DNA from 2 places in the Yoonia sp. MH D7 genome. Region 2 is predicted to be linked to the other one. Evidence: riboswitches for the same ligand, from Rfam matches in the RefSeq annotation. Region 2 holds a riboswitch; the other holds the start of a gene.
What was found. Region 2 has a riboswitch for thiamine pyrophosphate ahead of thiB (thiamine ABC transporter substrate binding subunit). Riboswitches for the same ligand answer to the same signal wherever they lie in the genome.
Positions count from the first base shown of each region.

Region 1: another riboswitch for thiamine pyrophosphate. It lies ahead of thiD (bifunctional hydroxymethylpyrimidine kinase/phosphomethylpyrimidine kinase); the one in region 2 lies ahead of thiB (thiamine ABC transporter substrate binding subunit).

Region 1 is NZ_JBTJCF010000001.1:134,459-146,338, forward strand. It holds gene ACXLHR_RS00635 (TenA family protein) at 1-343, opposite strand, end outside; gene ACXLHR_RS00640 (ABC transporter substrate-binding protein) at 340-1,287, opposite strand; gene ACXLHR_RS00645 (ThiF family adenylyltransferase) at 1,312-2,274, opposite strand; gene ACXLHR_RS00650 (thiamine phosphate synthase) at 2,271-2,867, opposite strand; gene ACXLHR_RS00655 (thiazole synthase) at 2,864-3,625, opposite strand; gene thiS (sulfur carrier protein ThiS) at 3,629-3,826, opposite strand; gene ACXLHR_RS00665 (FAD-dependent oxidoreductase) at 3,816-4,796, opposite strand; gene thiD (bifunctional hydroxymethylpyrimidine kinase/phosphomethylpyrimidine kinase) at 4,789-5,592, opposite strand; TPP riboswitch at 5,658-5,755, opposite strand; gene ACXLHR_RS00675 (glyoxalase superfamily protein) at 6,283-6,477, shown strand; gene ACXLHR_RS00680 (hypothetical protein) at 6,954-7,265, shown strand; gene ACXLHR_RS00685 (patatin-like phospholipase family protein) at 7,447-8,448, shown strand; partial or broken gene ACXLHR_RS00690 (DUF6152 family protein) at 8,845-9,114, shown strand; partial or broken gene ACXLHR_RS00695 (IS3 family transposase) at 9,285-9,644, shown strand; gene ACXLHR_RS00700 (IS110 family RNA-guided transposase) at 9,839-10,891, shown strand; partial or broken gene ACXLHR_RS00705 (IS3 family transposase) at 10,908-11,092, shown strand; gene ACXLHR_RS00710 (IS110 family RNA-guided transposase) at 11,240-11,880, opposite strand, start outside.
Region 2 is NZ_JBTJCF010000001.1:2,980,262-2,992,141, forward strand. It holds gene fdhF (formate dehydrogenase subunit alpha) at 1-683, shown strand, start outside; gene ACXLHR_RS14810 (copper chaperone PCu(A)C) at 785-1,243, shown strand; gene ACXLHR_RS14815 (c-type cytochrome) at 1,333-1,752, shown strand; gene ACXLHR_RS14820 (adenine deaminase) at 1,863-3,662, shown strand; gene ACXLHR_RS14825 (AMP nucleosidase) at 3,659-5,128, shown strand; gene ACXLHR_RS14830 (HU family DNA-binding protein) at 5,263-5,550, shown strand; gene ACXLHR_RS14835 (DMT family transporter) at 5,643-6,533, shown strand; gene ACXLHR_RS14840 (HD domain-containing protein) at 6,516-7,094, opposite strand; gene aroC (chorismate synthase) at 7,157-8,263, opposite strand; TPP riboswitch at 8,401-8,498, shown strand; gene thiB (thiamine ABC transporter substrate binding subunit) at 8,535-9,521, shown strand; gene ACXLHR_RS14855 (thiamine/thiamine pyrophosphate ABC transporter permease ThiP) at 9,497-11,023, shown strand; gene ACXLHR_RS14860 (thiamine ABC transporter ATP-binding protein) at 11,010-11,705, shown strand; gene ACXLHR_RS14865 (cytochrome c1) at 11,773-11,880, opposite strand, start outside.

The DNA.
Region 1 (11,880 bases), 2.8 Mb from region 2:
TTCCTGGCTCTTCGGCGGTGGCCTCAAGGGCGTCGCGGTCAATGCCTTGCGCTGCACATGTTTCTACATGCAGCGGCATTTCCACATGCACCAAGGCATGTACAGTGGCACTGGCCGCAGCCATTTCATCCAACGTTTCTGCCTTTGCCGTCGCCAGCGCCCACGCGCGGGCAAAGTGGATCAGAAATACATAGTCCTGTCGTAGATAGTGCAGATAACTTTCTTGCGGAAGCGATCCGTCGGCCAAGGCTTCGACAAAGGCGTGGCGCGTATAGTTATCCCAATCGCGTGCTGCACCTGTGCGCCATAGCGCAAAGGCGTGGCCATAGTCGGGGGCGCTCACGGTGTCACCTCGGCGGTGACATCAACCACCAGATCGGCGGCAGGGATGGCCGTGTCTACAGCGCCTTGCGCGATCAGGAACGCCTCGAAGCGGTCATAGCGTCCTTGGTCGACTGCTGCAGGGCGGGTGGCAAAACGCGGCCATGTATCGCCCCATGCACGCGTGTTGAGTTCGTTACGCAACTCGGCGTCAGAGGCAAAAAACACCTCGCCTGTCGCTTGTGGGTCATTCAGGATGTCGGTGGCTGCGCGTTCGGTGGCCAACAGAAAACGTGAGATCTTGTCACGGTTCAGATCCTGCGCGTGGGCCACATAGATCAATTCGTCATAGGATGGGACGCCTTCGGCTTCGGGATAGAAACAGCGCCCTGCAATTCCTTCGATATCCATCTGGTTCAATTCGAAATTCCGGAATGCACCGATGACGCCATCCACCTGACCAGACATCAGGGCAGGCGAAATGGACCAGCCGATATTGATTTGTTCCACGTCTTTCAGGGGGACATTACTGTTGGTCAGCATTGCCTTGAGCAGCATCTCTTGAACACCTGCTACGGCAAAGCCGACCTTGCGCCCCGCCAGATCGGCGATAGATTTCACAGGACCATCCGCGCGCACGACAAGACAGGTCAACGGGGTTTCAATCAAGGTGCCAACGCGCACCAGATCAAGCCCTTCGCGGCGATTCAGGTGCAGTTCGGCTTGATAGCTTACCGCCAGATCGACGCGACCTGCCGCCACCATACGCGGAGGGTCATTGGGGTCAGCTGGGGTGACAAGCTCTACCTCCAGACCGGCGTCTTCGAAATAGCCCAACTCTTGGGCCAGAATGATCGGCCCGTGATCGGGGTTGATGAACCAGTCCAGCATGACGGTCAGACGGTCTTGGGCAATTGCAGGTGTTGCCAAGAAGGCAAGGGCGATGGGAATGAGAAGATGTTTCACGAATGGCTCCAGATGGGGTTCAGGTTAAAGATCAGTGATCGCCAGCAAGGCAATCTGCCCCGCCCAGCGATTGCGTAAGGCCGTGCTGGCATGATGCGCTCGTAATCCGGTGCGGCAGGCCAGTACGATCCGTGTCTCGGACGTTGGTAGTGCGTATTCCGCGAAAGCATCGGACGACAGATGCAGGGCGGATGCGCGGAACGGGGCGGCGGCTTCGGTTCGAAGGTCAATCACAAGATCATCTGGTGTGATCTGACCTTCTGCGATGAAGGGCGCGGGATGCTCAGGCTCGGTTGCTGTGTCAAAGCGAAAACCCGACATGCGCCAGCGTGCTGCGTCCAGTATCATCATTTGGCCCAGCGGTGTGGGCGACAGATCAAGCAGAACGGCCAAAGCCATTTGCGCCTGCATGGCCCCAATCATGGCAACCACTGGCCCCAAGACACCTGCGGTTTCACAGGTTGCGGCGCTGCGGGGCAGGTCAGGAAACACCGCCCGCAAGGATGGAGCCGTGGCGCAAAATCCGCCCACATAACCAGTCATTCCCAAGGCCGAGGCCGAGATCAGGGGTTTGGCAGTGGCAAAAGCCGTGTCAGATAAGGTGAAGCTTGCCGCAAAGGTATCGGCGCAATCAAGAACCACATCAGCCGCCGCCACAAAGTCCGGCGCATTCGCGGGCGTCAACCAGTCCACAAGCGGGCGCAGGGAGACATCGGGGTTCAGGGCTGCCAGCGTTGCGGCGGCGGCTTGCGCCTTGGGTTGGCCGATGTCCTGCATCCGGTACAGCGGCTGACGGTGCAGATTGCTCTCGCCCACGGTGTCGCCGTCAATCACCGTGATTGTGCCCACACCGGCCCCCACAAGATATTGCAGCACCGGCACGCCGAGCCCGCCGGCTCCGAGCACCAGAACATGGGCACCGCGAAAGCAATCCTGTCCTTCGGGACCCACGTCAGGCAATACAATCTGACGGGCATAGCGGTTCATTGCGTTACCTCAAGCCATGCGCGGAGGCGGGCGTCAGGATCAGGGTTCAGCGTGATATCCGTCACGGCGGCCACCGTGTCGGCCCCCGCGTCAAAGGCTCCGGGCGCGCGTTCGACTGACATGCCGCCGATGGCGCATAGTGGAATATCCCCGATTACGGCTTTCCATTCGGTCAATCGGTGAAGACCTTGCTCGGTCCATTTCATTTTCTTTAGGATGGTCGGATAGACTGGCCCTAGGGCGATATAGTTAGGGTTTAGTGCCAGTGCGCGGTCCAGCTCTGCGCGGTCATGCGTCGAAATTCCCAATTTCAGACCAGCGCGGCGTATAGCTGTCAAATCAGCGCTATCCAGATCCTCTTGCCCCAGATGCAACCAGTCGGCCCCCAGCTCCATCGCGAGTTGCCAATGATCATTGACCACCAGCGTCGCGCCATAGCGGCGGCACAGGGCTAGCGCAGCGGTGATTTCTTGACGTAGCTCCGGCTCTGGCTGCTCCTTGATACGCAGTTGCACCAGTCGCACGCCCAACTTGACGGCTCTGCCGACCCAGTCCGCACTGTCAAATACAGGGTAAAAGCGGGGTAAGTTCATAGCCATGCCTTTCCAATCAAAGGGGTGGAGGGGACCGCCATGTCACGTTGACCCATCGGACCTGATACAGCCGCCAAGGCACCCGCCTGCGCCGCCAATGCAAAGGCGCGGGCCATTTCGGCGGGGTCGTTGGCCTCTGCAACCGCAGTGTTGAGCAGGATAGCGTCAAACCCCAATTCCATCGCCTGAGCGGCGTGACTAGGAAGGCCAAGTCCTGCGTCAATTACCATCGGGATATCGGGAAATGCTGCGCGCAGCGTGCGCAAGCCGTGGATGTTGTTCAGGCCCATCCCCGATCCGATAGGCGCGCCCCAGGGCATCAGCACACGGCAGCCCGCATCAATCAATTTGGCCGCCAGAACTTGGTCTTCGGTGGTGTAGGGGAACACCTTGAAACCGTCGGCGCATAATGCCTCTGCCGCCTCCAACAATCCGAACGGATCAGGTTGCAAAGTGTCGGCATGGCCGATCACCTCAAGTTTAATCCAGTCGGTCTGGAAATACTCCCGCGCCATTTGTGCCGTGGTGATCGCCTCGCGAGCGGAATGACATCCGGCGGTGTTGGGTAAGAGGTGTACGCCAAGTCCGCGCACCATATCCCAGAACGCTTGCCCTGCGCCGCGCTGGCGCCGTAGCGATACCGTTGCAACCGACGCGCCGCTGCTGCGGAACGCCGCTTCCATCACGGTGGGCGAGGGATAGCGCGCAGAGCCCAACATCATGGGGGTTGTCAGTGCCACGCCATAGAAATCACGCATGGTTCACCCCCCCTGCATTGCGGTCAAAACCTCAAGCTGGTCGCCAGATGAAAGCGGTGTGCCATCGCGCGCAGCTGAGGGAATAAAAGTGCCGTTAAGGGCGGTCGCCACCCGCGCGTCGCCCCAGCCCAATTCGACCAACGCGGTATCCAGATGCGTAGCAGTCACTTCGTGCTGGTCGCCGTTTACCTCAATCTTCATGGATCAAATCCCCCATATTGCCTGTTAAAAGAAACTCTGCCGCCTGTTCTGCCAATGCGGGAGCCATCAGAAATCCGTGTCGGAACAGTCCGTTAAGATGCAAAATACGCCCTCGCCGAATGATGCGCGGCACATGATCGGGAAAGGCGGGGCGCAGGTCCGCTCCTGTTTCGACGATCTCGGCCTCGGCAAAGCGCGGGTCGAGCGCATAGGCGACTGACAGCAGTTCCAAAGCCGAGCGGACGGTCACGGGGCCGCGCGCTGCACTTTCGATTTGTGTTGCGCCCAGCATGAACAAGCCCCCCTTGCGGGGCACGACATAAAGCGGATGGCGTGGATGCAGCAGGCGGATGGGCCGCGACAAGGTGATCTCGTCCGAGCGCAGAATGATCATTTCACCGCGCACCCCGCGCAGGCCGGGCAGATCACCCTGTGCAGCTAAACCACGACAGTCGATCACGGGCCCTTCCAGATCGTCGGGCGTGACTGTGCCAGTTTCGACACTTACGCCTGATGTGGTGAGCATGTGTGTCAGGTCTGACAACGCCTGTCGCGGGTCCAGATGCGCCTCTTGCTCAAAGAACAGACCGCGCCGGTGGAGCCCTTCAAGGTCAGGCTCAAGCGCGGAAATTGCCTCGCTGTCGCAGGTGATGTGCCCGTGGGTGCGCGCGGCAAAACGGTCCAGTTCGGCGTGGTCACGCGCAGGTGTCAGCACCAATGTGCCTTGGGCGGTGACGCGGGTGACTTCCTGCCACAGGGCTGCTGCCTTGCGTCCATATGTGATCACGGGCAGCTCCGAAGTCGCGCCTTCGCACTCCGCAGCCAGCATACCGCCCGCCCACCACGAACACCCATGCGGCCCCGGCAAGCCGGTGCGATCGATGACACGCGGGCGTAGGCCACGCTTTAGACAGGAATGCGCGGCCCAAAGACCTGCAACGCCTGCGCCAATAATCGTGACATCACTCATCGCGCCACACCGCGTGGAAATGGTGGACGGGGCCGTTGCCGCTACCGATGTTCAGCTGGTCTGCGGCTGCTATAGCGTTCTGCAGATAGGCATGAGCGGCCTGCACTGCCTCGGGCAACAGCATGCCGCGGGCCAACTTTGCCGCAATGGCTGCTGACAGCGTACATCCGGTGCCGTGGGTGTTGTGCGTCGGATGGCGCGGCGCAGACAGTCGCAGCACATCTTGCGCGGTGATCAATAGATCAACGCATTCAGTGCCAGACGCGTGTCCACCTTTCATCAAAACGGCACGCGGCCCTAATGCCAGCAGGGCGCGGCCTTGCTCAAGCATCTCGGCCTCACTCGCGGCCTCCGGTGCGTCTAGCAACTGTGCAGCTTCTGGTAAGTTGGGGGTCACAAGGTCTGCCAGTGGCAACATCCGTGTGCGCAGTGCCACAACTGCAGCATCCGCCAACAACACGTCGCCCGATTTAGCCACCATCACCGGATCGAGCACCACCGGGACCGCGCAGCGCACCAAACCGTTTGCGACCGCGTTTATCGTTTCGGCGCTGCCCAACATGCCAACTTTGATCGCGTTGATCGTCAGATCGTCAAAGACAGCATCCATCTGGGCGCGGACCATTGCAGGGGTGAGTATCTCCACCGCCATCACCGCACGGGTGTTCTGCGCGGTGATCGCGGTTATGACGCTAGCACCATAAACGCCCAATGCGCTGAATGTTTTGAGATCAGCCTGAATCCCCGCGCCACCGCCACTGTCGGATCCTGCAATCGTCAACGCTTGAAAAACCATAGATAGCCCCATTCAAAAAAAGGGCCAAAGCATAGAAAAACGGAGGGTATACGGCTGTAAGGGTTCACAGCTTTTTCTCCGTTCCCTACGCCGGAATGACCCGGATCAGGTTCGATGGGTCAGCTTTCGCCTCTCAGCCATAATGGCACCCCAACGGATGACTAAGAGCTAGCTGCGAATCTAAACTATGTCAAATCGGGTGGCGGGAGTAACTGTGAGTTGCGATGGATTACTGCTGTGGTTAACCTAAATGAGACAATGCAGATCAGGTAGGTCACGGCGGTTGCGTTCGCTTGCAGCCGACAACCTATAAATACAATCAACAGGTTAACAGGTCCTCTCGGGTGGTTTTTTGCGTTCCAGAAAAAACGGCGCTACGGTGGTGCAACGTTTTGAACGCACTGCGGAACCCATGAAAAGTGAAATGGGAGCCCAACATGAAACTGTAGTTGCTGATCAGCGTAGATGAGGGCGGATTGCGGACTTTCGCCTCAAGTGCAAAACTTAGATTTACCTTTAGAAAAGCAGACGTGCGACGTTGCCACGCTTTATAAACGAAACGTGGCTCACTAGAACGCAGCGCGAGAATAGAATACGCGGCAAGCCAAGCTAAGATGGGCCGAGCTGCAGTCTTTCCATCAGAGCGATCAGGTACGAGGGTAATATCTGGGGCAGGCTTTCGCGGAGTGAATCGTAGCCTTTCCGAAAGCCAGTCAAAACACGCAGGTTTCACTAAAGTTGAACAAACCTGACGATAAAGTGCGATTCGAAAGCGTCTCCAACATGCGCAGCCATGTCAGGTGCGTTGTGGAGCTTGGCAGTTTGCCGTCACGCGAAATGTCAGACGGAATGCCCCACTTGATCATAAACATCTCTGGCGTGTGACCTTAATCCCTATTGTTTGAAAAATCCGATGACAACGCACTTTAGGTTGTTTGAGGGTTTTGAAACTACTACAGGTTGAAATCAGCAATATTTTGTGACCTCACTTGAAATTCCGCGACTAGGGTGTGTCAGTCCACTATTAAAAATTTAACCTTCGATACCCGCAACGACATCGAATTTAACATGGCAGCTGCGACTGGTCCAATGCTCACTGGATAGGGTCGAGCTGATTGTATCAGGTGCCGGGTTAATTGTGAAAATACCTGTATCGGGTGGCCCTCTGCTTTCTACCACACATGAGTCGTACGCATGTTCCAGCGAACCCTCGTGCCATACAGCACTAACACTCGCCGCCGGCGATCCAACCCATTTGCGGCCAAGCACGTGTTTTTCCAAATCACTTCGACGGAAATCCAGACCCTCTCTGTATAATACTCGACCCCAGCATTTAGGGGCAGAAAGAACATGAGGCAAATATGAACACGACTTTTTCTAAAAACCTGATCCTCGGATTCACATTTACTGCTCTCGTCCTCCCAATGGCGGCAATCGCGCAAAGCGGTCCACCTCCAGGCCTTCCCGTCGTAGACATTGCCGCCGCACTTGGCGTCTCCGAGGCAGCGCTGAAGTCCTGTATGCCAGAGCCCACCCAGGGTGCGCGCCCGGAACGGCCAGATGTGGCAGCAATCACATTTTGTCTGCGAACGGAAAATCCAGCGATCACGCAGGACTTTGTTGGTCAGACGCTGGAAAATTTTGCGCCTGCGCAAGCACGACCATCAAACTAAGCGACGTGATCAAACACGCACAGGCCACGAATTAAAGGCGACCCAACTCATGCAGTCGAACACGCACACCATCCCAAGCCTCACCAGAAGGCGCATGCTACTTGGCTTGACTGCCGCCTCTGTACTTCCAGCCTGCGCGAGTCAACCAACCGACGTCGTTGCCACAGTATCGTCGCCTCCCGTGGCGGATCCCCTCGTCGGCTTTCGCTTCTTTGCCGATGCCGATGTGGTGACTTGGGCGCAACACCTGAACCTATCGCGCCTTACAGAAAAGCCTCAAATACTGGCGCTATCTGGTGGCGGCGAAGACGGAGCCTTCGGCGCTGGCGCTCTTTCAGGTTGGTCCAAAACGGGAAAACGGCCTGATTTCGACATTGTAACCGGGGTCTCGACAGGTGCGCTAATTGCGCCAATGGCCTTTGCCGGAGCGGAAGGCGATGATGCGTTACAGCATATGTTTCTCGACAATGACGCCAGCGACCTTATGAAGGTGCGTTGGTTTTCGGCCGTCACAGGCGATAGCGTTTACGATACCGAACCCCTTGCAGATCTGATCGCATTTTATGCCCCTAACAGGTTTTTGGATAGGGTTGGCCAAAAGCATGCTGCTGGTGGCAGGCTCTTTGTGGTCACAGCGAACTTAGGAAACTCGGAGGCTGTCGTTTGGAACATGGGGGCCATTGCACAGGCCAGACAATACGATCTGTTCCGCGCCGTGATCCGTGCGTCAGGTGCCCTGCCTGGGCTGTTCCCACCTGTCAAAATCAGCTTCGCAGCGGGGGAAGGAACCACTACAGAAACACATGTTGATGGCGGCGTGCAAATGCAGTTTCTGGCAACACCCCCAGCCGCCTTTACGGTCAACTCGGATGCGGCGCGCGACGGGCATGCCTATGTGATCGTGAACAATACCCTCGATCCCGCACCGCAAGAGAGTTCGGACACGGTGCTGGGGATTTCACAGCAGGCGATGACGGCGATGGTCCGCTCTAACGCGGCCTCGTCGGTTAATATCGCACGCCTTCTTGCGCAAAGCCATGGACTTGGTTTTTCAGTCACCAGCGTGAGTACCGACAGTGGCATCATTTACGAGCCAAGTGACCGGTTTTCAGCCACCTATATGGCCGCGATGTATGCGCATGGCCAAGAGCGCGCTTTGTCCGGTTTATTGTGGGGTGGTTAAGGCGACGCGCGGCCAGATAAGTGGAGTACTTCTCGCATAAGGCAGGCGGCAATACTCTACATCTTATACATAGCGGACACGGTCCGTGCCGGACATCCAGGCTGCTTGGCGCGATACGGTAGTGCTAATCGTCGAACGGATCAGTGCGACGGAAACCGATGTATTGGCACGTATATGAGTTAGGTGCCGGCCTTGGTGGTCGCTCGCCTAGCACCAACACCTTATCGACAGGAAAAGACACTGCATGACCCCGATTGTCGAAAAGCGTCGGTGAGCTTCTAAACGTGCATTAACGCCACGGATCACTCCCAATCAAGTTCGATGGTTGCCCAATGAACCATTCAAAAACACACCAAAGGGTCAATAAAAATGACATATTTACGCAACGCCGCCATCATGTCGGCGCTTTTGGCATCGCCGTTGCCTGCATTTGCACACCACGGTAGCGGCGGGCAGTTTGACACCAGCACAACAATTGAGCTTTCAGGTGAAATTACGCGTGTCCGCCTCGTGAATCCGCACGCCTACGTGTATTTCGATTCAACGGATGCCAACGGCGAGGTCCTGAACCTGCGGTGCGAATTGCAATCAGGTTCTTTGCTCAAGCGTAACGGATGGACCACCGATATGTTTGAAATCGGCAATAAAATTTCGATTACTGGTTCACCTGATCGCACAGATCCGACCACTTGCTATATGAGCGAGATCACATTTGAAAATGGCGTTGTGGCTTCGCGCCACAGCACCTTTGACGATAGCGGTGTGATTGAGCTAGAGCACCGCCAAACAGAGCGTACTGCCCGGCAGGCGATTGCAAAGCAATCTGCCGAGAGGGGGACAGCAATCATAAGTTCAACATTGCGCCAAACCTGCTGGATCGTAACTTCACGGCTGATCAACCAAACCAGAAATGGGCCGGTGACATCACGTATATCCGGACGCGCGAAGGATGGCTGTATCTCGCTGTAATACTGGACCTGCATTCAAGGCGCGTGATCGGTTGGGCGGTGAGCAACAGGATGAAGCGGGACCTGGCGATCCGGGCATTGAACATGGCCATCGCCTTCCGAGCGCCGCCAAAGGGCTGCATCCATCACACGGATCGCGGGTCGCAATACTGTTCGCACGACTATCAAAAAATCCTGAGACAGCACGGCTTCAAAGTGTCCATGAGTGGAAAGGGAAATTGCTATGACTGTGAGTATGGTATTGCGGCTTGATGGCCTGACCCATGCTACGATTGACTGCGTGTCATTGCGTTGACGTGTCGACCGTCAAGTCGCCCCGGCAACGGGCGAGATGTGACTTTATAGGAGCCTGACGGTCAGCGTACCATCACAGTCCTGTCCCCTCGGATCGGTGCCTGGGCATTCTTAGCAATGAGGGCATCATGAAGACTACACATCCAATCATTATTGGCATCGACACACACAAAGCAACACATGTTGCCGTCGCAATCGATACGCAAGGCACCCGTTTGGCCGCATTATCTATACCCACCAATCCCAAAGGGTATTTGGAGCTGGAACGCTGGTCACAGTCTTTTGGGGGCGTTCTAGCATTCGGAATCGAAGGGACTGGTTCGTATGGTGCGGGCCTATCCCGGTCTTTGTTGGCTCAAGGCCACAATGTCATTGAGGTCACACGACCAAACCGACAGCTGCGATACACGCAAGGTAAAACAGACAGTTTGGACGCAGAGGGCGCTGCACGATCCGTTCTTTCTGGGCAGGCAACAGCGCGACCCAAGACACAAACAGGGTCATCCGAAATGATCAGACATTTGAAGATTGCACGCGATACTGGCGTTAAATCACGCTCACAGGCGATGGTAACGCTGAAGACGTTGATCATTAATGCACCTGCTGATCTTCGGGAAACACTGGATCCAATTCGAGGGAAAGTCGCGTTGATCCGGCATATTGCGGCCTTTCGGCCTGGCGATATCGACACGCCATTGGCCTCAGCAAAAGCCGCCATGCGGGCATTGGCGCGCCGGTGGCTGTGGCTGCATGAAGAAATTATTGCCCACGACAAGGAACTGGAACGCCTTGTCACCGAACGCACACCAGACCTGATGGTATCTCATGGGATAGCAACACTGACAATCGCAGAGATGCTAATCCTCGTTGGCGGCGACCCAACGCGCATCCGTTCGGAAGCAGCATTGGCAAAGCTCTGCGGTGTTTGCCCAATCCCAGCTTCCAGCGGCAAAACACACCGCTTCCGGTTAAACAGAGGCGGCAATCGACAGGCCAACGCAGCACTCTATCGTGTTGCTATCGTTAGAATGCGAAGCCACCAACCGACACTTGCATATGTCAAGAAACGCACGAAAGACGGGAAGAGCAAAAGCGAGATAATTCGATGCCTGAAACGCTACATCGTCCGCGAAATCTACAGCCAGCTCTGTGTATCGAAAACAGATCAAATCGCAACTTGACGAATATAGGAGCTTCAATGCGGCTGTTGAGACGTTCTTCAAAACCATCAAAGCGGAATTGATCTGGCGCGATACATGGGAAACCCGCAGAAAGGCTGAGATGCCATCTTCGAATACATCAATGGCTTCTACAATCCGCGACGCCGCCACTCAGCATTGGGTTGGAAAAGCCCGGTCGCCTTCGAACGCAAGGTGGCTTAAACGAGCACTTGGGGTGGTAATCCCCCCATTTTTAACGGGGTGCGGCTGTAGAACTTACGCGGCCATTTTTAGTTTCTGTGCGGGTGTGATGCCGCCGATGCCCATATTCGGGCGGTCATTGTTGTAAGTCGAGAGTATCCGTCTTGATCAAGCGGTTTTTGGTGTCCATTTGCGATTAGCTTTGACAAGTGCATTTGCGATTTCGATTAGCTTCCGCATTATAGCGACAATTGCGACCTTGGCGGGTTTTCCCACGTCTCGTAGGTGTTCGTATTTTGCTTTGAGGTCTGGGTTCCAGCGCATGGCGACTAATGCGGGCATGTAAAGGGCATCGCGCAAGGGCTTGCGCCCGCTTCCGATGGACGCTTTGCCCTGCCATAATCCAGACTGGCGTGTGATGGGGGCGAGACCAGCCAGGCTGGCCACTTGTTTGCGATCTAGCGTGCCGAGTTCGGGCATCAGGGTCAATATTGCGGCAGCAGAAACAGCGCCGACACCGGGCATGGAACGCAAAATATCATGCGTACGTGCGGTGCTCTCCCGCGCCTGGATCAGCGCTGCTATCTCGGCGTCCAACTCAACGATCTGGCGTTCCACTAGCGTGAGACGCGCTTTGGTTTGGCGTTTCAGGAGAGATAACCCCTGAATTTGAGCACGGTTGCGCAATCTGGTGCGATCCTTGACCAACCCAGCCCGCGCAACATGCAAGTCTTTGAGGTCAATTGCTTCTTTCGGGAGAGGCACTTGTGGTTCAAGATTAAATGCCGCGCCCATAAGCGCCAACATTC
Region 2 (11,880 bases):
GTCCGGCTGTTGCGCCGCCGGGTGAAGCGAAAGAAGATTGGTGGATTGAAGTGGAGCTAGCCAAACGCCTTGGGCTTGGCTGGACCTACACGCATCCTCGCGAAGTTTTTGCGGAAATGGCCGAATTGATGAAATCGTTTGAAAACATCAGTTGGGATCGTTTGGAACGGGAAGGCGCGGTGACCTATCCGTCGCTTTCTGCCACAGACCCCGGGCAGCCGATCGTATTCGCAGACGGATTTCCGCGTCAGGACGGGCGCGCAAAATTCACACCTGCGAATCTGATCGCCCCTGACGAAGCGCCAGATACCGAATACCCGATGATCCTGACCACTGGACGGCAGTTAGAGCATTGGCACACAGGGTCGATGACGCGGCGGTCAAAGGTGCTTGATGCAATGGAGCCGGAAGCAAACTGCTCGCTTCATCCTTCAACGCTGCGCAAGCTAGGCATCGAGCCGGGTGGCATGTTACGGTTGACGACGCGGCGTGGAACCATCGCCATTATGGCGCGGTCTGATCGTGCGGTTTCGCCTGATATGGTTTTCTTGCCGTTCGCTTTTGTCGAGGCAGCGGCGAATATCCTGACCAACCCTGCGGTTGATCCTTATGGTAAAATTCCCGAGTTTAAGTTCTCAGCGGTGCGCGTGGAAAAAGTGGATGATCGCGTTTCTTCAGAGTAAGTGCCAGCGCAACGGAAATTAGCCCTGCGACGCTTTGGCGCTAATGTCGGGGTGGTATGAGGTGGATTGCTGGGTTATTTTGGCGATGTAAAGGACATCAAATGACAGCGAACATACTACTTTCCATAGCGCTTATTTCCTTACCGGCAATCACAGTGGCACATGACTACAAGGTGGGGGATCTTGTGATCGACCATCCTGTTGCGCATGAAACCATAAAGTCTGCCATGTCGGGCGCAGGTTACTTTGGCGTGACCAATAACGGCGATACCGATGACCGTTTACTTACAGTGACGGCCGATTTTCCGCGTGTGATGATGCATGACACCACCTTGGCTGATGGTGTTGCCACGATGATGCACCTTGCTGAGGGTATTGTGGTGCCAGCGGGGGGCAGTGTGACGTTTTCACCAGGCGGTAAGCATGTGATGTTCATGGGTCTCAAAGGGGACCCTTTTGAGATCGGCGAAGAAATCCCTGCGATATTGACGTTCGAGAATGCAGGCGATGTCGCAATTGTTTTTAATGTCGAGGCAATGGGCATCGCACATGACCACTAACTTGCTATTTGATATCGGCATATAGGCCACTAAGTAACGACTCAAGCGGGGATAGTCCCTGTGGTCGTTTGATTAAAAGGAAAATGGACATGAGAACTCTCCCTCTTGTTGCAATCTTCACGGCTCTTGCCGTTCCTGCATTTGCCGAGGGCGATATTGCCGCTGGCGAAGAGCAATTCAACCGCCAGTGCGTTTCTTGCCACGTTGTACGCAATGAAGCTGGCGATGTGCTGGCAGGCCGCAACGCAAAAACAGGTCCTAACCTGTACGGCATCGTTGGTCGCGCACTTGGCTCCGAAGAAGGTTTCCGTTACGGTGATAGCCTTCTTGTTGCTGGTGAATCTGGCATGGTTTGGGATGAAGAAAGCTTTGTCGGCTATGTTCTAGACCCGACCGGTTGGTTGCGCGAAGTAACGGGTGACCCACGTGCGCGCGGTAAAATGGCCTATAAAGTGCGTGATGAGCAAGAAGCCCTCGATATTTATACCTATATCGCCTCGCTCCAATAAGGTTTCTATCTGACGATTGAAATGGGCCGCTTGCATCACGCTGGCGGCCTTTCTTATTGGCCAATGCAAGACCCCCTTGAACCATTTGAAAATCGGTGAAACATTTGGGGATGGAAAACATCATGAAATCTTGGGCCGAAGTTGCCCCCCGCTTGGTCGCTGTTGCAGCAGGGCGTAGTCCCGCAGATCTGGTCGTGCGAGGTGGCACGCTGGTGAATGTGCAAACCCGCGAAATACTGGATGGCTGGCAAGTGGCGGTGGTAGACGGGCGTTTCGCTTATGTTGGTCCTGACGCGTCCCATTGCATTGGACCGGATACGGAAATCATCGAGGCAAACGGCCGCTTTCTGATCCCGGGTCTTTGCGACGGGCACATGCATATCGAATCTGGCATGCTGACACCCGCGGAATTCGCTGCCGCTGTCATTCCGCACGGCACAACAACAATGTTTACCGACCCGCATGAAATCGCAAATGTGCTTGGGCTGGCTGGCGTGCGTATGATGCATGACGAGGCGCTGATGCAGCCCGTTAACATCTACACCCAAATGCCGTCCTGCGCGCCCTCCGCACCGGGCCTTGAGACGACAGGCTTCAAAATTTCCGCCGAAGATGTGGCTGAGGCAATGATGTGGCCTGGCATTATCGGGCTTGGTGAAATGATGAATTTCCCGGGTGTCGTAAACGGCGATCCGCAGATGCTTGCTGAAATGGCCGCGACCATGAACGCAGGTAAGGTTGTTGGCGGTCACTATGCCAACCCCGACAAGGGAATAGCATTCTCGGCCTATGTTGCCGGTGGCCCCGCTGATGATCACGAAGGAACCGCCGAAGCTGACGCAATCGCCGGTGTTCGCCTCGGTATGAAGTCAATGATGCGTCTTGGCTCGGCATGGTATGATGTCAAAAGCCAGATAACCGCCGTAACTGAAAAAGGGCTCGATCCGCGCAATTTCATCTTGTGTACCGATGACTGTCACTCTGGAACGCTTGTGAATGAAGGACATATGAACCGTGCCGTGCGCCATGCAATCGACTGTGGCTGCGACCCGTTAATCGCGCTTCAAATGGCCACAATTAACACGGCCACACACTTTGGATTAGAGCGGGAGTTGGGATCAATCACGCCGGGCAGGCGGGCTGATATGATCCTGACGTCGGATCTAAAAACACTCCCGATTGAACATGTCATCGCACGCGGCAAAACCGTGGCGAAAGACGGTAAAATCACCGTGAGCTGTCCGCACTATGCATGGCCCGACAGCGCACGCGAAACTGTGAATATGGGCAAAACTCTTATCGACACTGATTTTGAAATCTACGCCCCCAACGGGAAAAACACAGTTACCGCCAAAGTCATCGGTGTTGTCGAAAACCAAGCGCCGACAGAGGCGTTAACTGCTGATTTACCTGTCACCAATGGCATTGTTGAAGGCGTAAATGGTACCTGTCAAATCGCATTGGTCGAACGGCATCGGGCAACGGGCGATGTCGTAAACGGCTTTGTGTCCGGTTTTGGATACACTGGCGATATGGCTATCGCATCAACAGTTGCGCACGATAGCCACCACATGATTGTGGTCGGTACAGATCGCGTAAACATGGCCTTGGCCGCGAACCGCTTGGGCGAGGTTGGTGGTGGCGTTACGGTCTGGAAAGACGGACAGGAACTTTCGCTTGTTAAACTCCCAATCGCGGGGCTCATGTCAGATAGACCCGCATCCGAGGTCGCAGCAAAAGCCGATGAGATGGTCGCGGCCATGGCGACTTGCGGTTGCACCCTGAATAACGCTTACATGCAGCATTCGCTATTGGCGTTAGTTGTCATACCCGCGTTACGTATTTCTGATCTGGGCTTGGTTGATGTGACAAAGTTTGAGATCACGTCTCTATTTGAGGACACTGAATGAGTATCAAAATCCGGACGCCCGATGCGCCCGCACACGAGACCTACATGGACGCCAACGCCGCCGTCAAACGCCTGCAAGAGCTTTATGATATGGCGACCAAGTTTTTAGGCGAAAATTTCAACGATGCGATTACCAGCGGCCAACCTGACGCTCGCATTCGTGCCTATTATCCAGAGATCCGGTTTACCACGACAAGCCACGCTAAAACCGACTCCCGTCTGTCATTTGGACATGTCGCAGAACCGGGTGAGTATTCTACAACGGTCACACGGCCCGATTTGTTTGAAAATTACCTCATACAGCAAATCGGCCTGATCATAGAAAGCCATGGTGTCCCTGTTGTGATCGGCGTTTCCACGACTGAAATGCCCGTTCATTTTGCAGTGGCGAATAACGCGAGCATATCTGTTCCCCATGACGGCAGTCTGGATTTTACGCTTCGCGATAGTTTTGACGTTCCAGACCTTTCCACGACCCATGACAGCATCGTAAACGGAAACGGGTTTGTCTATCCCGACGGCGCGCACCCGCTCGCACCTTTCACGGCACAACGGATCGACTATTCACTTTCGCGACTGTCACACTATACGGCCACCGCAGCTGAGCATTTCCAAAACCACGTGCTTTTCACCAACTACCAATTCTATGTTGAAGAGTTCGAATCTTATGCGCGACATGTTCTGGCTGACCCTCATAGCGGCTACACCAGTTTTGTCGGTACCGGCAACATCGAGATCACCGACCCTAGCGCGCCCATGCAGTCTCCTGCCAAACTACCGCAAATGCCGACCTACCATTTGAAACGAAAGGGCGGCGGCGGTATCACATTGGTCAACATCGGTGTCGGTCCGTCAAACGCCAAAACCGCAACCGACCATATCGCAGTATTGCGACCGCATGCGTGGTTAATGGTCGGACACTGCGCTGGGCTGCGCAACTCGCAACGGCTAGGTGATTATGTTCTAGCGCACGCTTACCTGCGCGAAGATCACGTGCTTGACGACGACTTGCCTATTTGGGTCCCAATCCCTGCATTAGCTGAAATCCAGATCGCTTTAGAGACGGCGGTGGCAAACGTGACTGAACTGCAAGGGTTTGAGTTGAAGCGGATCATGCGCACCGGAACTGTGGCGACGATCGACAATCGAAACTGGGAATTGCGCGAACACTCTGGCCCCGTACAGCGGCTCTCTCAATCTCGTGCTATTGCGCTGGATATGGAAAGTGCGACAATCGCGGCCAACGGATTTCGGTTTCGCGTTCCCTACGGAACCCTGCTGTGCGTCAGCGACAAACCCCTTCACGGCGAGTTGAAACTGCCGGGAATGGCTTCGGATTTCTATAAAACACAGGTCGCAAGCCACCTTCGTATCGGTATTCAGGCGATGGAAATTCTACGCGAAATGCCCCTTGAGAGGATTCACAGCCGCAAGTTGCGTAGCTTTGAAGAGACAGCTTTCCTTTGAAGTCGTAAAAAGCTGCAAAAAAATGCTAAAACGGGCGTTTTTTTGCGCAACACTCGTTGTGGATGGGCACAAGATGCCGTTAACTGTGCGCACATGAGGCCCAATAAATCGGGCGAAAAGATGGAGACCAGAAAATGGCAAAACCAATGACGAAAGCACAGCTTGTTGCAGCACTTGCAGAAGATATGGGCGTAGACAAAAAAGCCGCAGGCGCAGCGCTTGATGCCGTTTGTACTCTGATCACACGCGAAGTGTCCGGCGGCGGCGCGGTCACACTTCCAGGCGTTGGCAAGATTTATTGCCGTGAACGTCCAGAGCGCATGGTGCGTAACCCTGCCACTGGCGAGCAAATCAAAAAAGATGCAGACAAAGTTGTCAAAATGACAATCGCGAAGGCACTGAAAGATTCAGTTAACGACTAAGTCGTGATTTATAGAATTCGTAAGAAGGCCGTCCAGATTGGATGGCCTTTTTGCATTCTCGACCATCATAATATTTGAAATAGGTGCGTGCGATGGACATGAAAGCAATCCTTATGGGCCTCGCCTTTGCCGCGATGTGGTCGTCCGCGTTTACCTCGGCGCGCATCATCGTCGAATACGCACCACCTCTTACGGCATTGAGCCTGCGGTTTCTGGTGTCGGGGATCGTCGGTATCATCATCGCTAAGCTGCTTGGACAAACCATGCAGCTTAGCCGCAAACAGTGGGTCGGCGTTTTCATTTTCGGACTTTGTCAAAACGCACTCTACCTCGGCATGAATTTCATCGCGATGCAAACGATCCAAGCCTCGCTTGCGGCGATTATCGCCTCGACAATGCCACTTCTCGTCGCACTTGCGGGCTGGCTGCTCATGGGGCAGCGCATCCGACCTCTGGGTATCATAGGATTGGTTGCAGGCGTCATCGGAGTTAGCATCATCATGGGCGCGCGGCTTCAAGGCGGGGTTGACCCGTTTGGTTTGGCGCTCTGCATCTTTGGTGTGATCTCACTTACAGTCGCGACACTCGCTGTCTTAGGTGCAAGCTCGGGCGGCAACGTTCTTATGATCGTAGGGCTGCAAATGCTCGTCGGCAGCGCGCTTCTGGCTGGTCCAGCCATTGTATTTGAAACATTTGAGGTGACATGGAGCTGGCAACTGATCGTGGCCTTCCTTTACACAACGCTGGTGCCAGGACTACTTGCAACTTGGGTCTGGTTCCTGCTTGTCGGACGGATGGGCGCGGTTAAAGCGTCGACATTCCACTTCCTCAACCCGTTCTTCGGCGTCGCAATCGCAGCGGTTTTGTTGGGCGAAACCTTAGGTCGGGCCGATATATTGGGCGTTGCCGTTATTGCCGGCGCGATTTTGGCGGTGCAAATATCCAAGCAGCCGCCTCCCAAGCCCTCACCAACCGCTGGCTGACACATCTAACTCGCTTGCCAGTTGATCTAGAAAATCGCGCAAAACATTGGCGCGATCTTGCGCTAGCATCCGTCCGGTTTTAGTTTGCATTGTCGCGGGCAAGCCGAGCAGCTTGACCTTAAAATGATCGACGGCATAGGCCTTTTCATTCAACGGGCGCGCCGTGCCAAATGGGTCACCACCATGAAACAATGCACCACCCAAAACACCTGTTGTCGCAAAGCAACGCGCGATCCCAATCGCACCAAGTGCCTCGATACGATCCGCATCTTGTAAAACTTTGGCTTCTAAGGTCTCGGGGGTAATATTCGCCGAAAAACTATGCGCTTCGATAGCGTGGCATGTCGCGTTAATCTGCTGATCAGTCAATCCAAAACCAGCCAACGCAGGGCGCGCGGCCTGCGCCGATAACCTAGAGGCGCGCGTCCGCTCCGGGCTATCTTTCGGCACTGAAACCAAATCATGCAAGTAACATGACGCCAAAAGGACTGCCATATCACAGGGCTCCTCGCCGCCCGAAATGACCTTCGCATTCGCCCAGACCCGATCTGTATGCGACACATCGTGCGCCGCATCTCCACTCCCATTTGCATTCAGATATGCTCGTAGAGCAGTGCGTAGCATCATCCGATTTTACCCCTGACGCCACCTGTTTGGCCGCGATCTAACAGCAGGTGATCAAGAATCACACAGGCCATCATCGCTTCCCCAACAGGTACAGCACGGATGCCGACACACGGATCATGACGGCCCTTTGTGATAACTTCCATCGGTGATCCGTCCATGCGGATCGACTTGCGAGGGCTCAAGATCGAAGACGTCGGTTTGACCGCAAAACGCACTACAATATCTTGGCCCGTGCTGATCCCGCCCAGAATACCGCCAGCGTGGTTGCTGGAGTACTTGGGATGCCCGTCGTTCCCCATGAAAATCTCGTCAGCATTATCGCGGCCCGTCAGAGATGCCGCATTCATACCTTCGCCAATTTCGACACCTTTCACAGCATTGATCGACATCATAGCGGCCGCCAGATCAGTGTCTAACTTGCCATAAACTGGGGCACCGATGCCCGCAGGCACGCCGCGTGCAACAACCTCGATTATTGCCCCGACAGAGTTGTGATCATCTTTCCGAAGCCATGCCAAATAGTTATTCCACTCCGCCGCAGCGTCAGCATCAGGGCAAAAGAAATCATTGCGATCAATCTCGTCCCAATCAACTTTGGCGTGGTCAATTTTCTTTGACCCCATCTGGGTCATGTAGCCTCTGATCTGAACATTTGGCGCCATGGCGGCAATCGCCTCGCGTGCCACACCGCCCGCCGCAACGCGCGCTGCGGTTTCACGAGCTGACGAACGACCACCGCCACGATAATCGCGCACACCATATTTTTGGTGATAGGTAATATCTGCATGACCAGGACGAAACGTATTCGCGATATCACCATAGTCCTTGGATCGTTGGTCGGTGTTGCGGATCATTAACTGAATAGGCGTTCCAGTCGTGACACCTTCAAACACGCCTGACAGAATCTCGACCTCATCAGCCTCTTGGCGCTGGGTCGTATTCTTATTCAGGCCGGGGCGGCGCTTGTTCAACCATTGCTGGATCATACTCGCATCAATCGGCACGTTCGGCGGACATCCGTCAATCGTCGCACCCAATGCTGGCCCGTGGCTTTCGCCCCAAGTAGTGAACCGGAAAAAATGGCCAAATGTGTTCATCGACATGGGAATGCTCCTTTGTATTCGCGATACGGTAAAGTTGCTCCTTGGAAAAGCCCAGCAATCTAACGCACAGCACAATTGTGGCTATTTTCCCTCGACATCGACACCCACTTGCCAATCCGACACATTCATCCTACCAAAGTGACACCTCGGGGGGCCATTTTGGCTGAGATGCGCAAGCGGACCCGTTGAACCTGAACCGGTTAAGACCGGCGGAGGGAAGGTCTGGCAATCATGCTGTCCCCCAATCCGCTCGTCGCATTTGGAGGATACGATGGAAAAACCAATCATTCTGACAGCTGCTGCGGCATTTGCTTTGGCAACACCTGCCTTAGCTGAAATGCCAGTGCTGACTGTCTTAACATATGACAGCTTTACGAGCGAGTGGGGTCCTGGTCCCGCGATAGAGGTCGCATTTGAAGAAATCTGCGCCTGTGACCTGCAATTTGTGGGTGCAGGTGATGGTGCTGCCTTGCTGGCACGCTTGCAACTGGAAGGGCCACGCACAGATGCAGATATTGTGTTGGGTTTGGATACAAACCTGACCGCAAGCGCGCGCGAAACCAATCTATTTGGGCCACACGGTGTGACCGCGGAGTTCAACTTGCCAGTCGCTTGGGATGACGCAGAGTTTTTACCGTTTGACTGGGGCTACTTCGCCTTTGTTGGCAACAAGGGAGAGACGGCACCAACGTCTTTGCGGGCGCTTGCAGACAGCGACGTCAAGGTGGTCATTCAAGACCCGCGTTCCTCGACTCCGGGCCTTGGCCTTTTGATGTGGGTGCAGGCTGCCTACGGCGATGATGCGCTCGCGCTTTGGGCAGATCTTGCTGATAACATTGTCACTGTGACCCCCGGCTGGTCTGAGGCTTATGGACTTTTCTTGCAGGGAGAGGCGGATGGGGTTTTGTCTTACACAACATCGCCCGCTTACCATCTGATTGCGGAAGATGACGGCAGTAAAGTTGCGTGGCTCTTTGACGAAGGGCACTACATACAAGTCGAAGTCGCAGCTAAACTAGCAGGCACAGACCAACCGGAATTAGCAGATCAATTCATGGCATTCATGGTGTCCGACGCGTTTCAATCGATCATTCCAACAACCAATTGGATGTACCCGGCTGTTATGCCGGCAGACGGTTTGCATGACGGTTTTGATGATTTGGTGACGCCTTCCAAATCACTGCTCTTCTCGTCCGAGGATGCATTGGCTTTGCGCGCAGAGGCACTGGACAAATGGCGCACAGCCCTTTCTCAATAACGCCGCGCTGGCCCGGTGGCATTGCTGCCGGGCTTGTGCTTGCGTTGACGTTGGGAACGCTGGGGGCCGTGCTGTTTCGTGCTGACCTGACATCTGGTCTAGGTGCGGCTGACTGGTCTGCCATCCGCTTTACAATCAGTCAGGCATTCGTCTCGGCTGCCCTGAGCTGCCTGCTGGCCGTTCCTGTGGCGCGGGCATTGGCGCGTCGCACTTTTTTGGGGCGATCTTTGCTGATCACGTTGTTGGGCGCGCCTTTCTTATTGCCTGTCGTGGTGGCTGTTCTTGGTATTTTAGCCGTGTTTGGGCGTGGCGGGATCGTGAACTCTTTGCTTGGTTGGGCCGGAATTCCGCTGATTAACATCTATGGTTTTCATGGGGTCGTGCTGGCGCATGTGTTTTTCAATTTGCCGCTGGTCACACGACTTATTCTCCAATCGTGGCTCTCGATCCCGTCAGAGCGGTTCCGGCTTGCGGCCAGTCTTGGCGCACCCGTGGGGACCCTGATTGAGCGACCGATGTTGCGCTCGGTGCTTCCCAGCGCGTTCCTCGTGGTATTCCTGATTTGCCTGACCAGTTTTGCCGTAGCGCTTACTTTAGGTGGCGGGCCACAAGCGACGACGGTGGAGTTGGCCATCTATCAGGCGCTGCGGTTTGATTTTGACCTTGGACGGGCGGGATTGCTGGCAGCCGTGCAGTTCGGGATCTGTGCAGGCGCGGCGATTCTGGCATGGAAATTCAGTATCGCTGATATGTCAGGGGCAGGGCTGGATCGCAGCGTGCGGCGATGGGATGGAAGCCCTGTGCATGACGGAATTTACATTAGCCTCGCAGTTTTATTCCTGATCCTCCCACTCGGCATGGTCATATGGCGCGGATTGCCGGGGTTGGCCGAGCTGCCACCAGAGATATGGCGTGCGGCCTGGCGGTCGATTCTCGTCGCAATAGCATCGGCGACGATCTGCATGGTGCTGACACTGGTACTTGCGCTGCGTGGCGGGCGGATGGTCGCAATGGTCGGGGTGCTGCCGCTTGCGGCATCGTCATTGGTTATTGGCACGGGCTTGTTTCTGATGATCTACCCATTCGCTAACCCCGCAAAGCTTGCACTTGCGGTGACCGCAGTCACAAACGCAACCTTGGCGCTGCCTTTTGCGCTTCGAGCTGTGAGCCCTGCTGCCATGAAAGTTGAGGCAGATTTCGGCAGGCTCGGTGCGTCGCTCGGGTTGCACCCATCGGTTTGGATTATACGCATTATGCTACCACGATTGCGCGCACCGATCGGATTTGGCGCAGGATTGGCGGCGGCACTTTCTATGGGTGATCTTGGAGTGATCACACTTTTTGCAGGGGACGCCCAAGAAACCCTTCCACTGGCGATGTATAGGTTGATGGGAGCATATAAAATGGACGCAGCAGCCGGAGCAGCCCTTTTGTTGCTATCGCTTAGCCTTGGATTATTCTGGATCTGCGATAAAGGAGGACGCGGCAATGTTGACATTTGATCAGCTTGAATTGGTGCAAGGCGAATTTCGACTGCGGGCCGATATTGTAATCAAGCCAGCGACGATCACAGCACTGATGGGCCCGTCCGGAGCGGGAAAATCTACGTTTCTTTCTGCAATCGCGGGTTTCTTGCTTGTAGATTCCGGGGAAATAGTTTTTAATGAAACCCGTATAGATGCCCTAGCCGTGGCAAAGCGGCCTGTTAGTATTTTATTCCAAGATAACAATCTTTTCCCACATCTCACAATCGCTGATAATGTTGGTCTGGGTCTGCGCGCGACCCTGAAACTGAAAGCAGCTGAACGAAAACATGTTGAGGATGTGCTCGCAGATGTCGGGCTTTCAGGGCTAGGTGGACGTAAACCCGCTGGGCTTTCAGGTGGGCAGCAAAGCCGTGCCGCACTGGCGAGGATACTGCTTGCAGGGCGACCTATCGTGCTGCTGGACGAGCCGTTTGCGGCACTTGGGCCGCGGTTGAAAGAAGAAATGCTGGATTTGGTGAAATCGCGACTGGCGGGTCGCGCGGTGATTATGGTGACACATGACCCAGCAGACACAAAACGCATTGCTGATAATGTCTGTGTTGTCGCTGACGGGCTCGTATTTGCACCTGTAAATACAGTTGATATTTTCGCCAATCCTCCGCCGGCCCTGCGCGACTATCTCGGAGAAATGGGTTAAAACCCATCCCACCACAAACGCAAAAGGCCCGCCAAATTGGCGGGCCTTTGTAACAGTCTAGGCAATCTTAGTCTTCGTGCTTATGCTTGTGTGGCGCCCACAACCGCTTGTTTGTGAGATACAAAAGCACGGACAAAAGAGACAAGAACAGAACGCCGGTCAAACCAGCTTGTTT